2 regions of the Spirillospora sp. NPDC048911 genome follow, and region 1 is predicted to be linked to the other one. Evidence: riboswitches for the same ligand, from Rfam matches in the RefSeq annotation. Region 1 holds a riboswitch; the other holds the start of a gene.
What was found. A riboswitch is a leader RNA that binds a small molecule or an ion and turns the genes downstream of it on or off. The one in region 1 is predicted to bind cyclic di-AMP.

Region 1 (7,168 bases):
AAGTCGGCCTCGGCCCGCATGCTGACTACGACCGCGCGATACGGACACGAATGAAGTCGCCTGACCAGTAGCGCCCCACCGTGTGCGGGGAGCAACCTGTGCTTTGGGGCCGGACGAGGACAACGGGCGTCAGTACTACCACGAACGGCGACGCTGGCCTGCGAGCCGGACAGGTTCCAGCCGTCGTGGACAGGTAGTGCGAACTGGTGTGGCGCGGCCGTCCCGTCTCCTTCCGCGCCACGGACGACGAGCGAGGTCATCAACGGCAGCGAGCAAGATAGCGCCCGTTCGACCTTCAAGCTGATCGGAAGATGCGCCGCGCGGACTGGAAGAGTGTCCAATCCCGGGGTGCCGGAGGATGCCGTGAGGGGTGACCGAGTCACAGGGATGTCCACCTGATCACGTCGGATCCCGATGGCAAATGACTGGCAAATGATCATGAGTCCTGATCATCTACGGGTGATCATGGCTCTGAGCTGGAGGGTTGTGGAGCGGGCGACGGGAATCGAACCCGCGTAGCCAGTTTGGAAGTTCTGGTGGCGTGCCCAACTTCCTGCCGGCTGCGAGTCTCGGTCGCAGAGGACTGTCGGATGCCGACATCGCGGCCATGAAGTCAGGCCAATGCTAAATGAAGTCGAACGCGGATCGGCTTGAGTGAACAGCTTCGGGTTCACAGTGTCGTGCTGGAGTCCGTCGTGGTGCCGTGTGAACCATCTGAGGGTCGTGCGAGGGGGTCTGGTCCACTAACGAATGGCTAACAAACGATCAAAAGGCCGGTGCTCCGTGATGGAGAACCGGCCTGTGACCTGCTACTTCTGTGTCGGGACGGCGGGATTTGAACCCACGACCCCTTGACCCCCAGTCAAGTGCGCTGCCAAACTGCGCTACGTCCCGGTGCCCGGCTGAGCGGGCGTGATTACTCTAGCGCAGTCTGCGCACTCCTGCGTACCGAGTTAGGGCGGGACGGATGTCTGGTAGGCATGCCGGGTGAAGTCGTTGATGGTGTGCGGGGGGCTGGCGGTCGCGGCCGGGGTCTGTGGGTGTGCGGGTGAGGAGCCCCCGAAGGCCGTTGACAGTGGTGGTGCGCCGGTTCGGGCTTCTGGGCGGGCTACGAAGGCTCCTTCTGTTGTGAAGGTGCCGGCGGGGGTTCGCGCTGGTTATGTCGTTTTTGATCGGCGGAGCGGGAAGGTCTTGCTGCAGCATCGGGTGCGGCAGACGGTGCGGTCGGCCTCGGTGGTGAAGGTCCTTATCGCGCTCGACCAGCTGGAGCGGGGTGGGGACCGGGCGCTGATGGGGAAGATGCTCCGGTCCAGCGACGACAAGGCGGCCACGTACTTCTGGCGGCGGGGTGGCCAGGGGAAGATCATCCAGCGGATGGCGCGGAAGGCCGGGTTGACGGAGACGGTGGGGCCGCCGGGAGACAAGCCTGGGTTCTGGGGGTATACGGCCCTGAGCGCTGGGGACGTGCTCAAGACCTATCGGTATCTGTTGGAGAGGGCTCCTCAGGGGCATCGGGAGTTTGTTCTCGGGCAGTTGGGGCGCGCTACTCAGTGTGGAAGCGATGGGTTCGACCAGTTCTTCGGGATTCCCCGGGCGGTGCCCAAGCCCTGGGCGATCAAGCAGGGGTGGTCCGGGTTCGGGGACGTGCCCGCCGTGCGGTGCCGGGAAGGGACGTTCCGGCCGGTGGTCGGGCCTGATCTCGGGCTTGGGCGGCCCGTGTTGCATACCACGGGGATCGTCGGTCAGAAGATCTTCGTGGTCCTGACGCTGCAGCCGGCGGGGAGTTCTTTCAAGGCCGCGAGTGAGCGGGTTACTCGGCTGACCCGGGATCTTTATCGGGCTTCGCGCTGACGCGGAAGGGGCGCAGGCCTCGCTTCTGGTAGTTCGGCAACGCGTTCGGGTGGTCGAGTGTGGACGTGTGCAGCCACACGCGGGTGGTGGAGAGTTCCCAGGCTTTCTGGAGAGTCAGGGTGAGGGCGTAGGCGCCTATGCCTCGGCCTACGAACTCTGGGGCCAGGCCGAATGTGGTTATCTCCACTTCGGGTGGGGTGATGGCGTAGCGGGCTAGGCCTGCGTTCTGCTGGTCGAACCTGATGACCCATGTTTGTGTGTTGGGGTCGGTCAGATATTCCGCCCATTGGGCTTCTGTGAAGGTGACGCTTTCCCAGAGGTACTTTTCGCCGATCCTGATGTTGAGGGCTCGGTGAATCTCGGGAGTGGCGGGCGCCAGGGTGACGGTGGGGATTTCGTTGGCCGGGTCGAGGTCGTCAGGGCTGGTCATTTCCAGGTAGGTGACGGTTTCCCGCATCGAGCTCCTTCGCGATCCGTTCCACGTCGGCGTCGGTGGTGCGCCAGTTGCTGAACGCGGCGCGGAGGGCCGGGGTTCCTGCGTAGACGGTGGGGGTCAGGAACGTCGTGCCGGCGGCGGCCAGGTCCTGGGTGATCTTGTTGATGGCCGCGGGGGTGGGGTCGTCCGCGAGGGTGAAGCACGCCACGTTCAGGTGGACGGGGGCGAGCAGGCGCCAGGAGGATGATGCGGATATCGCCTCGCCCAGGAGCTCGGCCTGGGCGATGTTGCGTTCGACGATCGAACGGTGGCCCTCGCGGCCGTATGCGCGGAGCGTGAACCAGGCCGGGAGGGCGCGCAGGCGCCTGGAGTTCTCCGGGGTCAGGTGCACGAAGTCCGGGGTGGACGTGGGGAGGCCCAGGTAGGCGGCCGCGTTCTGGAAGACACGCACCTGGAGGTCCTGGCGCCGGGTGAGCTGGATCGCCGAGTCGTACGGGACGTTCAGCCACTTGTGCAGGTCCACGCAGATCGAGTCGGCGAGGGTGAGGCCGGCGACGAGATGCGCGTGGCCGGGGGAGAGGGCGGCGAACGCGCCGAACGCGGCGTCGACGTGGAGCCAGAACGGGTGGCGCTCGCGGAGGGCGGCGATGGCTTCCAGATCGTCGAAGTCGACCGTGTTCACCGTGCCTGCGTTCGCGACGACTATGGCGGGGCCAGGTAGGTCGGCCAGGGCGGAGGCTAGGGCGTCCACGTCTACGGCTTCGCGGCCAGGGAGGGTCGGGATGGTGCGGAGGCGGTCGCGGCCCATGCCAAGGATGGAAAGGGCCTTGTAGATGCTTGAGTGCGGTGTTCCGGAGAGCACCGTCACGTTTGCTAGGGCACCGACGCCTGCGTCAGCGATTGAGATGCCTTGTTGTTCGCCTAGCCATTCGCGTGCCAAGGCCAGACCCACGGTGTTCGACATCGTCGCGCCTGAGACGAACGAGCCGGTGTGCTCATCGCCGATGCCGAAAAGCTCGCGAAGCCAAGCGATCGTCTCCCGTTCCAGGTCGGGTGCGGATGAGTCCAGGCCGGGGGCTGCGTTCTGGTCGAGAACGCTGGTCAGCCAGTCTCCGGCTACGGATGCCGGGGTCGCGCCTCCGGTGACGAAGCCGAGGTATCGGGGGCCTGCGCTGCCTGAGAAGCCGGGTTCCCAGCGTTCGGCGAAGTCGGCCAGGGCATCGTCCAGGCCGATTCCGGCGGGTGGGAGGGGAAGCGGCTTGGCCGGGGCAGGGGGAACCGCGGCGGGACGGTCGTTCAGCCCGGAAAGGAGGGCGGCGGCACGGGCCCGCACGTTCTCTAGCAGTTCGGGCATCCGGGCCATGTCTTCGGCCAGGCGGGCGTCCATGACGGTCTCCTAAGGGTCGGGAGGGGCGCCTTATGAACGCTAGAGAACGTGCTTGTACCGTGTCGCGGTCCAATATTGGGAAGTGGTCTGGATTCAGGCTTCGCGGAGGCTATGGGTTCAGGCTTCGCGAAGGCTGCGGGCCGCGTCTTCCGGGGATACGTCGTTCACGAATGCGCCCATGGCCGACTCAGAACCCGCCAGAAATTTGAGCTTGCCGGGTGCGCGCTGGATCGAGAAGAGCTCCAGGTGCAGCCACGCCAGGTCGCGGTCCGCACGGACGGGGGCCTGGTGCCACGCCGAGACGTAGGGCAGCGGGAAGCCGAAGAGCCGGTCGAGCCGTCCCAGCACGTCGAGGTAGAGCGCGCCGAGGGCCTCGCGCTCGGCGCTGTCGAGGGCGGGCAGGTCGGGCACGCGGCGGTGCGGATAGACGTGCACCTCGTACGGGTACCGCGCCGCCTTGGGCACGAACGCCGTCCAGAGGTCGTTGGCCGTGACGACGCGCACGCCCTCCTCGCGTTCGGCCGCCAGCACCTCCGCGAAGAGATCGCCGGGGTGGCGGCGCGCGACGTCCAGCATGCGCCGGGTGCGCGGGGGCACGAACGGGTAGCCGTAGATCTGCCCGTGCGGGTGGTGCAGGGTGACGCCGATCGCCTCGCCGCGGTTCTCGAAGCAGAAGACCTGCTCGACGCCGGGGAACGTCGACAACTCGGCGGTGCGGTCGGCCCACGCCTCGATCACGGTCTGCACCTGCTCGGGCGGCAGCTCGGCGAACGATCTGCCGTGCTCGGACGTGAAGCACACCACTTCGCAGCGCCCGCCGGACGTGCCGTCGCCGTACGAGGGGAAGCGGTTCTCGAAGACCGCGACCTCGTAGTCCGGCGCCGGGATCTCGGTCGGCCGCCCCGGCGCGGAGGGACAGAGGGGGCAGTCGTCCGCCGAGGGCAGGAACGTCCGGGTCTGGCGGTGCGCGGCGACGGCCACCCATTCGTCGAGCAGCGGGTCGTGCCGGAGCTCCGACGCCGCGGCGCGGCCGGGCAGCGGCCGCTGGTCGACGGCGCTCCGGTCGGCGTCGTCCCGCCGGTCGAAGTAGATCAGTTCGCGGCCGTCGGCCAGCCGGGTGACGGTGCGCTTCACCGTCCGCATCCTTCGATCATGGGTCAAGCCTCCCATGACCTGGGGCATCAGCGGTGCGGTCGGCCCGGATCGAACGGCGCCGGCGCCGCGGCCCGTGTGAGGAGCATCACGGTGGGACGTTCCTGACAGCCGACTTGACCACGAGATGGGCGTTCGGGAATGTCCGGAAGGCTCCGCCTGTTGGGCTTCTCTGTACCTTCGTAGGGGAATCCTTGGTAGGGATTTGCCATTTCGTGAGGGTTTGATACCTTCTGTCCAATCTCGCGGGCCGTGTGTTCCGCCCCCTCGTTCCGAGATCGCGAGATCCATCCGAATAGCCGGGTGCCGCATCGGCGGTGCCCCAGGCCGAGTCCGCATCCCCCTCCATCGGATGCGGAGCCGGGGACCCACTCTCCAGGGGTGAATCGGCGTTCCACCGCGGGCGCCGTAGGGCTCTTCCATGCCCGAATCCGTCAGCTAACCCGGTAGGCGACATGGGAGTCAGGGAGTTCTCTTTCATGCTCGTTCGCAACGTTCGCACCATCGTGAAGCCGGCGTCCGACGACCCGGCCACCGCCGTCGGCGTCGCCCTCAGCGCCGTCATGATCGGCGCCCTCGGGCTCGCCGTCATCAACCCCTTCGGCAATGACGCCACCGCCGAGACCCGCGCCGACGCCCACGCGGCCGGCTCCGCTCAGGCCCTCAAGGCGGCCAGGAAGGCCACGGCCGCCAAGAAGGCCGAGAACACCGGCAGGGGCGAGCGGGCCGAGAAGGTCACCGCCGCCCACGCCGTCAGCTCGGCCCAGGCGATCCAGGTGGCCATGAAGCAGGTCGGCATCACGGAAGGCCCGAAGGGCCAGACCAAGTTCCACGACTGGTACGTCAAGACCAACGAGGCCAAGCTCACCGCCAGGCGTGACGGGGGCGACATCGCCGAGTACAACGGCGCTGCCTGGTGCAACATGTTCGTGTCCTGGGTCGGCGCGCAGACCGGCGTCAAGGGCATGGGCTGGGACGCCTACACCGTCCGGCACGCCGCGTGGCTCCAGAAGAGCAAGCGGTGGGGCCAGGTGGCCAAGCCGGGAGCCCTCGTCTTCTTCGACTGGCAGAACGGCTCGGCCGGCGGCATCCAGGGCATCGACCACGTCGGCATGGTCGTCAAGGACAACGGCGACGGCACCATCTCCACGGTCGAGGGCAACATCAGCAGCTCCGTGGTCGCGAAGGTCCGGCCGAAGTCGTCCGTCGTCGGCTACGGCTACCCCGACTACGCCGACTACAAGAGGGAAGCCGGAAAGAACGGCTGACGCACCCCCACCTCTGACGCGGGCCCCCGCCCCCTACGGCCCCCAACTCCCTGCCCTGAAGGCGTCCGGCTCCGGCCGGGCGCCTTCCGGCATTTCACGCGACCTCGGGGTAATGCGAATCATTCAGACGCTTTGCCCCCACTTAGCTCCATGTCCGAGGTTTCTGGAAAGGAACACGGCACATGGGACGGAACGGGGGAGCATCCATGCCGGGACGGCCGGATGTCAGTGTCGTCGTGATCGGATACAACGACGCCGCGCGGCTGCCGCGCGCCGTCGGCTCCGTGCTGGGCCAGTCGCTCGGCGGGGTCGAGGCGGTGGTGGTCGACGACGCCAGCACGGACGGGACCGGAGAGGTGGCCGACCGGCTGGCGGCCGAGCACCCGGACCGGGTCCGGTCCGTCCGCCTCCCCGAGAACTCGGGTGGCTGCGGTCGTCCGCGCAACGCCGGGACGGAGCAGGCACGCGGCCGGTACGTGATGTACCTGGACAGCGACGATCTCCTCGACCGGCACGCCTGCCTCAATCTCATCGCCACGGCGGAGGAGACGGGGGCCGACCTGGTGTCCGGCCTCTGCATGCGCGTCCTCCTCGGTGCCAACTCCTTCAAGGAGCGCAGTTGGTATCCGTGGCTCTACACCCGCCGAGCGGTCTTCGGATCTCTCAGTGACAAGCCCGATCTCCTCTACGACACCCTGGCCACCAACAAGGCCTACCGCCGCGACTTCCTCGAAGAGCACGGCCTGCGCTTCGTCGAGCGCCTCCACTACGAGGACCTGCTGTTCTCCGCCGAGGCGTACCTCGCCGCCGGCAGGACCGCCCTCATCCCGCACCGCGTCTACAACTGGTTCGTCGAGCCGAAAACGGCGACGACCACGACAACAACGACGACCACCACAGCGACAGCCACCACAGCGACAGCCACCACAGCACCGTCGATCTCCAACCGGCGCGCCGAGCTGGCCAATTTCTCCGACCGCCTGGAGATCCACCGCCGGATCGACGCGACGTTCCGGCTGCGCGGGGCGTACGACCTGAAGCGCGTCAAGGACGCCAAGTTCGTCAACCACGACC
Region 2 (7,168 bases), on a different contig from region 1:
AGGCGCTGGACGCGTGGAAGCGTGACGTCGACCTCGGCGACCATGTCGGCGTCGAGGGCGAGGTCATCACGTCCAGGCGCGGCGAGCTGTCGGTCATGGCCGACTCGTACGCGATCACTTCGAAGTGCCTGCGGCCGCTGCCGGAGAAGCACGCCGGGCTCACCGATCCCGAGGCGCGCGTCCGGCAGCGGTACGTCGACCTGATCGTCAACGACGAGGCCCGCGCGATGGCGCGCATCCGCAGCGCCACCGTGCGGGCGGTCCGCGACTTCTGGCACGACGAGGGCTACCTCGAGGTCGAGACCCCGATGTTGCAGCCGATCCATGGCGGCGCGGCGGCGCGTCCGTTCAAGACGCACATCAACGCATACGACATGGAGCTCTACCTGCGCATCGCGATCGAGCTCTACCTCAAGCGGCTCGTCGTCGGCGGCATCGACAAGGTCTTCGAGATCAACCGGAACTTCCGGAACGAGGGCGCCGACTCGACGCACAACCCCGAGTTCACGATGGTCGAGGCGTACGGCACGTACCTCGACTACAACGACATGGCCGACCTGACCCAGCGGATGTACCAGAACGCGGTCGTCGCCGCACTGGGCACGACGGTCGTCGTTCACGAGGGCCAGGAGATCGAGCTCGGCCTGGCCGAGTGGCCGCGCGTCACCCTCTACGGCTCGGTGTCGGGGGCGCTCGGCGAGGAGGTCACGCCGCACACGCCGATCGAGCAGGTGCGCAAGCTCGCCGACGCGCGCGGCATCTCCTGGGACCCCAAGTGGGGGCAGGGCAAACTCGTCCAGGAGATCTTCGAGGAGCTGGTCGAGCACACGCTCGTGCAGCCCACGTTCGTCATGGACTACCCGGTCGAGACCTCGCCGCTGACGCGCCAGCACCGCGAGGAGCCGCTGCTCACCGAGAAGTGGGACCTGATCGGGTTCGGGACGGAGCTGGGCACCGCCTACTCCGAGCTCGTCGACCCGGTCGAGCAGCGGCGCCGGCTCACCGAGCAGTCGCTGCTCGCGGCGGGCGGCGACCCCGAGGCGATGCAACTGGACGAGGACTTTCTGCGCGCTCTGGAGTACGCCATGCCGCCGACGGGTGGCATGGGCGCCGGCATCGACCGGATGATTATGGCGTTCACCGGCAAGAACATCCGCGAGACGATCCTGTTCCCGCTGGTCAAGCCCGAATAGCGGTCGCCGCTCCGACATTGGGCGGTCAGTGCCTGGGCACCCTCACCGGCAGGGTGTCCAGGCCCCGCAAGACCAGGTTGTTCCGATAGTCGAGCTTGTCGTGGCCAGCGTGACGTCACGTTCGAAACCACGTCGGCCGGACGGGAGCGTTCGGGTCGGCCCGGAACGTCGGATCGAACGGGTCGAACGGATCGGACCCGAGGACGGACTTCACGCGGATTCGCGGATGACCAGCTCGGGAGTGAGAATGACCTGGCGGTGCCGGTGACGTTTCCCTTCCGCGGCCTCGGCGAGCGCCAGCTCCGCGGCCTCGAAGCCGAGCTCCTGGCGCGGCTGGCGGATGGTGGTCAGCGGAACGGCGGCGCTGGTGGCGAGCTCGATGTCGTCGTAACCGACCACGGCGACGTCCTCAGGGACCCGCACCCCGAGCCGCAGCAGCTCGTTGATCAGGCCGATGGCCAGCAGATCGTTGGCGCAGAAGACCCCGTTCGGCATGACCGGCAGGTCCATCAGCCGCTGCGCCGCCGCGCGGCCCTCAGTCGGCGTCAGCGCCTCCTGGATCAGCGTGACCAGCTCGCCACCACCGGCCTTCGCCAGCGTGCGAGCCGCGCCGTTGCGGCGTTCGACACAGGGCAGCGGCTCGGGCAGGCCGGTCACGAACGCCAGCCGCTCGCGCCCGAGGGAGAGCAGATGCCCGGCGGCGATGTCCCCGCCCGCGACATGGTCCACCTGGGCGAAGCACACCTCGGGGGACGAATGATCGAGCAGCACCACGGTCATGCCCGAGGCGCGCAGCCGGTCGATTCCCGCCGGCCCGAGACCGACCGGGATGATCAGCACTCCGGCCGCCCGCTGCTCCTCCAGCAACTCCAGGATGCGGCGCTCCTTCGCCGCCGAATGGTCGCTCGTCAACCACAGCGCGTCATGGCCCGCCTCGTTGAGCGCCATCTCCGCGCCGCGGGCGACATCGGTGGCGTACGGGTTGGTGAGGTCCTCCACGACGATCCCGAACGCGCGGGCGCGCGGGGTGTCGGCCTGACGGAGCCGCCGGGCGGACTCATTGCGGACGAATCCGAGTTCCTCGATCGCCGCACGAACGCGGTCACGGGTGGCTTCGGCCACGAGGTCTGGCCGGTTTAGGACATTCGAAACGGTCCCAACTGAGACGCCGGCACGCCTCGCGACTTCCCGAATACTGGTGGGCGGCAACTCACTCCTCGTCGACCCCGGATCTGTTTTCGCAGGTTATCGAGCTTCCCCCGCGAGCCCCCGTGAGATCCATCACGGATGGTGGCCATACAAGCACACAAAGTGCCCAATCGGCGCTTGACGGGCCGGATCCGGCCGCCTAGCGTTCCGAGCCGAAGCGTAGCTTGAAACGATTCACGATCATCGTTGGCGAACGGGTCGGAGAACCGGACGAGAAAGGGATGGGGCTGACGTGGCTGGCAATCATGACCCGTCCCCGTACGAGACGTTCCCCGCCCACGTCCTCGTGGGTGCGAGTACGTCCGCGTTCGGTTGGCCAACGAGTGAATCGTCACCCGGAGTTCCCGCACGGGGCCCCGCAATCGACCCATCGGCCACCTCCGGCCAAGCATGCGACACAGAAGAGGAAACAGATGATCTAAGTCCGGTTGCTCCGGACCCGGCAACCCAACGCGTACAGATCGAGGCCTACCCGTGCCTGTGCAGCGGACGGCTGCATCCCCGCGGTCATCACCACGGACGAGGGAGGACGGAGTGGAACAGGCCACACTCGCACGTCGTGGCACCGACGATCTGCGACTTAACGAGGAGGAGATCAAGCTGCTCGCGCAGATCGCCAGCGGTGTCACAGCCGATGTGGCGGCACGCAAGCTCGAGCTGAGCGCACGGACGTTGAGGCGGCGTCTGCGCACGATCTGTGATCGGCTCGAAGTCAACACCCCTATCGAGGCCGTGGTGTGGGCGGCCCGAAGGCAACTCATCTGAGCAGTCCGGAAGCGAGAGAAGAACTCCGTCCGTCCCCGCAGCGGCGACGCTGGCGCTCTGACAGGTAGGTCCCTGCAGGCGGCGTCGCCGCGGACGAGGTTCGACTGACAGCGGCGGCCACGGGGGGACGCCGCGCTCCGGCCCCGCTCACCCACGCTCTTCTCGTCCGCGCCTAGGCGCGGACGCGCCCTTAACGTTGCCCACGCAAGTCAAGGCACATGCAGCAGCGCCAGCACGCCCGTCGTCGAGCGCACACGAGGCGTGGCGCCTTCCTTAAGCCTGCCCGTCGCCTGCCACGCGCCTATCCCTACAGCTCGTATTCAGTTGCTGGGCACGTCACGTCCGTGCATCTGCGGTCGACCCGCACCAACGTCGGCCGACTCCGCATGCATCTCGGCCGGACGTTCACTGCCGCCCCACGTTCGTGAGACCGCCATGTGCGCATCGCCGCCGATGTTCGCAAGAACCCCTTGTCGGCAACGCCCACGACGCGGCGCAAGCCGCGCGTCAATGATGCCGCCACGTCCACCGCGCCCGCATGCGTCAATTGACGCAAGTTCTGGAAGCCACCTCACATTGACGCCACACCAAGGTCGCCAGCGCCTTCACGTCCGCCATACATGCATGCCAACCAAAGATTGACACTCAGCCGTGGGCGCACCGCTCGCGCTGGGCTCCGTAAGCCAATGCCTGTGCCGCAGGCAATGCTGCACGGGACAACGCTCGCGTGGCACGGCGCCGCTTGCGCGACAGCGCAACACTTGCGCAGGGCGCTGCGTGCGTGGGCCATCGCTTGTGCTGCAGGGCGCCACTTGCGTCAGGCAATGATTGCGGGTGAGGCAGCGCTCGCGCCGCACAATGCTCACGTGGAGCAACCATCGCGCGAGTAGGCAACGCTCGCGCGGTGGATTGACGCTCGTGTGTGGCGCTGTTTCAGCGTGGCGCCGCATGCTCATGCCGTGGAACAGCGTTGCGCCTCAGCGCAATGCTTCCGTGGAGGAACGCTTGCGGGGGCGTCGCTTGGGGTGGGTCAGGCTACTCGGACTGCGCCGGCGAAGGGGCGGCCTGCCAGGGGGGCGATTTTGACCACGTCGCCGGTCTGGGGGGCATGGAGCATCTTGCCGTCGCCTACGTACATGCCCATGTGGTGCAGGTCGCCGTAGAAGAAGACCAGGTCGCCTGGCTGGAGGTCGTTGCGGGAGATGTGCGTGCCCGCGTTCCACTGGCTGCCGGTGTAGTGGGGGAGGCTGATGCCCACCTGCTTGTACGCCCACATGGTGAGGCCGGAGCAGTCGAAGGTGGTGGGGCCGGCGGCGCCCCAGACGTAGGGGCGGCCGATCTTGCTCATGGCGTAGCGGAGGGCCTGGGCGGCCTTGCCGGTGCCTACGACGGGGAGCTTCGAGAGCTCGGAGGGGTCCTTCTTGACCAGGCGGCCGCGGACCTTCTCGTAGAGAGAGGTGACCTTCTTGCGCTGGCTTTCGAGTTGGGAGCGGAGTTGGGAGACCTGCTTGGCGCGTTGTTCGGCGGCCTTGCGGGCGCGCTGTGCGGCCTGCATGGCCTGCATCAGGCCCTGGACGCGCGTCCCGTCCTGGGTGGCGAAGTAGTGGAGCGTCGCGGCCTGGTCCAGCAGGCGCTGGGGATCCTGGGAGGCGACGAAGGAGACCGTGGGGTCGGCGCCGCCCTGCATGTAGCTGGTGGCGGCCAGGCTGCCGACCTTCTCGCGGACGCCCTCGAGTGACTTCTCCTGGCGCTTGGCGTTGTCGGTGGCGACCTTCGCGGCGCGCTGGGACTGCTGGAGTTTCACCTTGAGGCCGTTGTACTGCTCGGTCAGCTGTTCGAGCTGGTCGGCGAGTTTGTGCGCCTGGCTCCTGAGCTCCTTGGTGGACGGCTCCGGGTCGGCGTGCGCCGGGACCGCGGGAACGGCGACGAGCGCACCGGCTAGGGTCACCGCCCCGACACGGAATCGAGCGCTCCGCGAAAGGCGGGCGATGCGCGAAAAGGATGCAGGGCGCAATGGCTCCACTAATTCTCCTCTCCTCGTCCGCCTACCGAGTTAGCTGACGGGTTCGGGCCGGAGCAGCCCTTCCGCGGTGCGGGTGCGGATTCACCCCAGTCGGTGCCGGTTCGGGGGTGAACCCCCGAACCCACCGAAAGTGGGTCCCCGGCTCCTCGGAACGCTGGTTTGCGGCCCATGGACTCGGCGGTTCGGCCACCGAGACGCGGTGGCCGATGTCAGCGCAGGAGACTAACGGAGTCGGCCTTCGATGCCAACCGAAACATGCGAAATCGCGAGCGCACCTTCCGTCATCACCCGTGCCAGTGTGCTCTACGTCACCTTCGAGGCAGGGGTGTGGTCTCTTTTATCTAGTCACCCACGTTCGCTACCCAGAGTTAGGAGGAATCCACTACATGTAAAGGCCGCGCGTTCGATAATGTCGCCTGTTTGTGGAAGTAGTGATCCGGCGAGCCCGAACCGCCGATGTGCAGGAGATCCGTCGGCTGGTCGACATGTTCTCTGGGTCGGGGCGGCGTCTGCTGAGGAAGACCACGGTCACCCTGTATGAGGACGTGCAGGAGTTCTGGGTCGCGGAGGACCGCCAGGGGGAGCCGCGCATCGTGGGATGCGGTGCGCTGCACGTGATGTGGGAAGACCTGGCTGAAGTGCGTTCGGTCGCGGTGGAGAAGGGACACGGCGGGCGGGGCATCGGGCACCGCATCGTCAGCAAGCTTCTGGAGACCGCGCGGGAACTGGGCGTGGAGAGGGTGTTCTGTCTTACCTTCGAGGTGGACTTCTTCGCGCGCCACGGGTTCCAGCCGATCCTGGGCACCCCGGTCTCTCCCGAGGTGTACGAGGAACTCCTCCGTTCGTACGACGATGGCGTGGCCGAGTTCCTGGACCTTGACCGGGTCAAGCCGAATACGTTGGGAAATACCCGGATGTTGCTTCGCCTGGAGGACTGACCGATGAGTGAATCCCCCCATCGCGGGCGGCCGCCGTACCCGCAGTCGGGCGCTGGACAGCACTGGCAGGGCGGCCAGGCCCCGTCCCAGCAGCACTGGCAGGGTGGTCAGCCCCCGTCCCAGCAGCAGTGGCAGCCGGCGGGCGGCTCCCAGCAGCCGTACTACGACGACACGGCGGAGGCCGCCGAACTGCCGCTGGCGCCGATCATGCGCCGCGCCGGCGCGCGCCTCATCGACTACGTCCTGGTGGCGGTCTTCGGCTTCGCCCTCGTGCTGCCGATCACGCTGGGCGTGATCGGCCTCGATACGCCCGGCGACAAGGCCAACACCGAGGGCGGCATCTGGAACTGGCCGATCTTCTTCACGCTTTTCACGGTCCTGTCGGTGCTGCCCTTCATTTACGAGGCGGTCCAGCTGGTGATGTCGGGGCGGACCCTCGGCAAGCGCGTTCTCGGGCTGGGAGTGGTCCAGGTACGGCCCGCGGGCGAGGCGCTTACGACATACCAAGCGGTTTGGCGAGCGGCCATCAACAACGTCGCGTACCAGATCGGCGTCTTCGTCTTTCTGGCGCTCGCGGTCATGATCTGGGACTACTTCGCCTACGGCATGCTGCTCGTCTGGGCCGGCACCCTGATGGCCTACCTGTGGGCGATCTGGGACCAGCCGTTGCGCCAGTCCCTGCATGACCGCATGGCGGGCACACTCGTCATCGACGAGCGCGGCCAGTACGCGGAATACGACCAGACCGCCGAGTTCGAGGCCTGACGGCGCAGAACGGTGTCCACGTCCGAATCCTCTCCGCCGGATCCCGCGGCACCGGAGACGGCGGATGGCGCCACAGCGTCGCCCTCAGAGCCGTCTGAGGGCACGCCGCGGGACGCTGTGCCCCCAAGGCCTTCAAGGGCCGGACGCGTCGTTTCAGGGCGCCTCCTAGCTGAATACGCGCCCAGGCCCGGTTCGGTTCAATATCCGGCCGGCAGAGCCGGGGACCTTTCGGGCGTTCCTCCGAAGGTCGCGGCGGCCGGTATTGGCGCGGCGGT

Region 2: it holds a riboswitch for cyclic di-AMP, as region 1 does, so the genes downstream of both, ACGFNU_RS06220 (NlpC/P60 family protein) here and ACGFNU_RS43930 (CHAP domain-containing protein) in region 1, are expected to answer to the same signal.

Annotation. Positions count from the first base shown of each region.
Region 1 covers NZ_JBICUD010000013.1:159,279-166,446, reverse strand. The annotation lists tRNA gene ACGFNU_RS43955 (tRNA-Pro) at 821-894, opposite strand; gene ACGFNU_RS43950 (hypothetical protein) at 1,207-1,851, shown strand; gene ACGFNU_RS43945 (GNAT family N-acetyltransferase) at 1,811-2,308, opposite strand; gene ACGFNU_RS43940 (pyridoxal phosphate-dependent decarboxylase family protein) at 2,268-3,674, opposite strand; gene galT (galactose-1-phosphate uridylyltransferase) at 3,792-4,808, opposite strand; cyclic di-AMP (ydaO/yuaA leader) riboswitch at 5,142-5,293, shown strand; gene ACGFNU_RS43930 (CHAP domain-containing protein) at 5,306-6,094, shown strand; gene ACGFNU_RS43925 (CDP-glycerol glycerophosphotransferase family protein) at 6,301-7,168, shown strand, end outside.
Region 2 covers NZ_JBICUD010000001.1:1,354,971-1,362,138, forward strand. The annotation lists gene lysX (bifunctional lysylphosphatidylglycerol synthetase/lysine--tRNA ligase LysX) at 1-1,193, shown strand, start outside; gene ACGFNU_RS06210 (LacI family DNA-binding transcriptional regulator) at 1,404-2,402, opposite strand; gene ACGFNU_RS06215 (LuxR family transcriptional regulator) at 2,937-3,167, shown strand; gene ACGFNU_RS06220 (NlpC/P60 family protein) at 4,198-5,115, opposite strand; cyclic di-AMP (ydaO/yuaA leader) riboswitch at 5,194-5,380, opposite strand; gene ACGFNU_RS06225 (amino-acid N-acetyltransferase) at 5,613-6,128, shown strand; gene ACGFNU_RS06230 (RDD family protein) at 6,132-6,893, shown strand.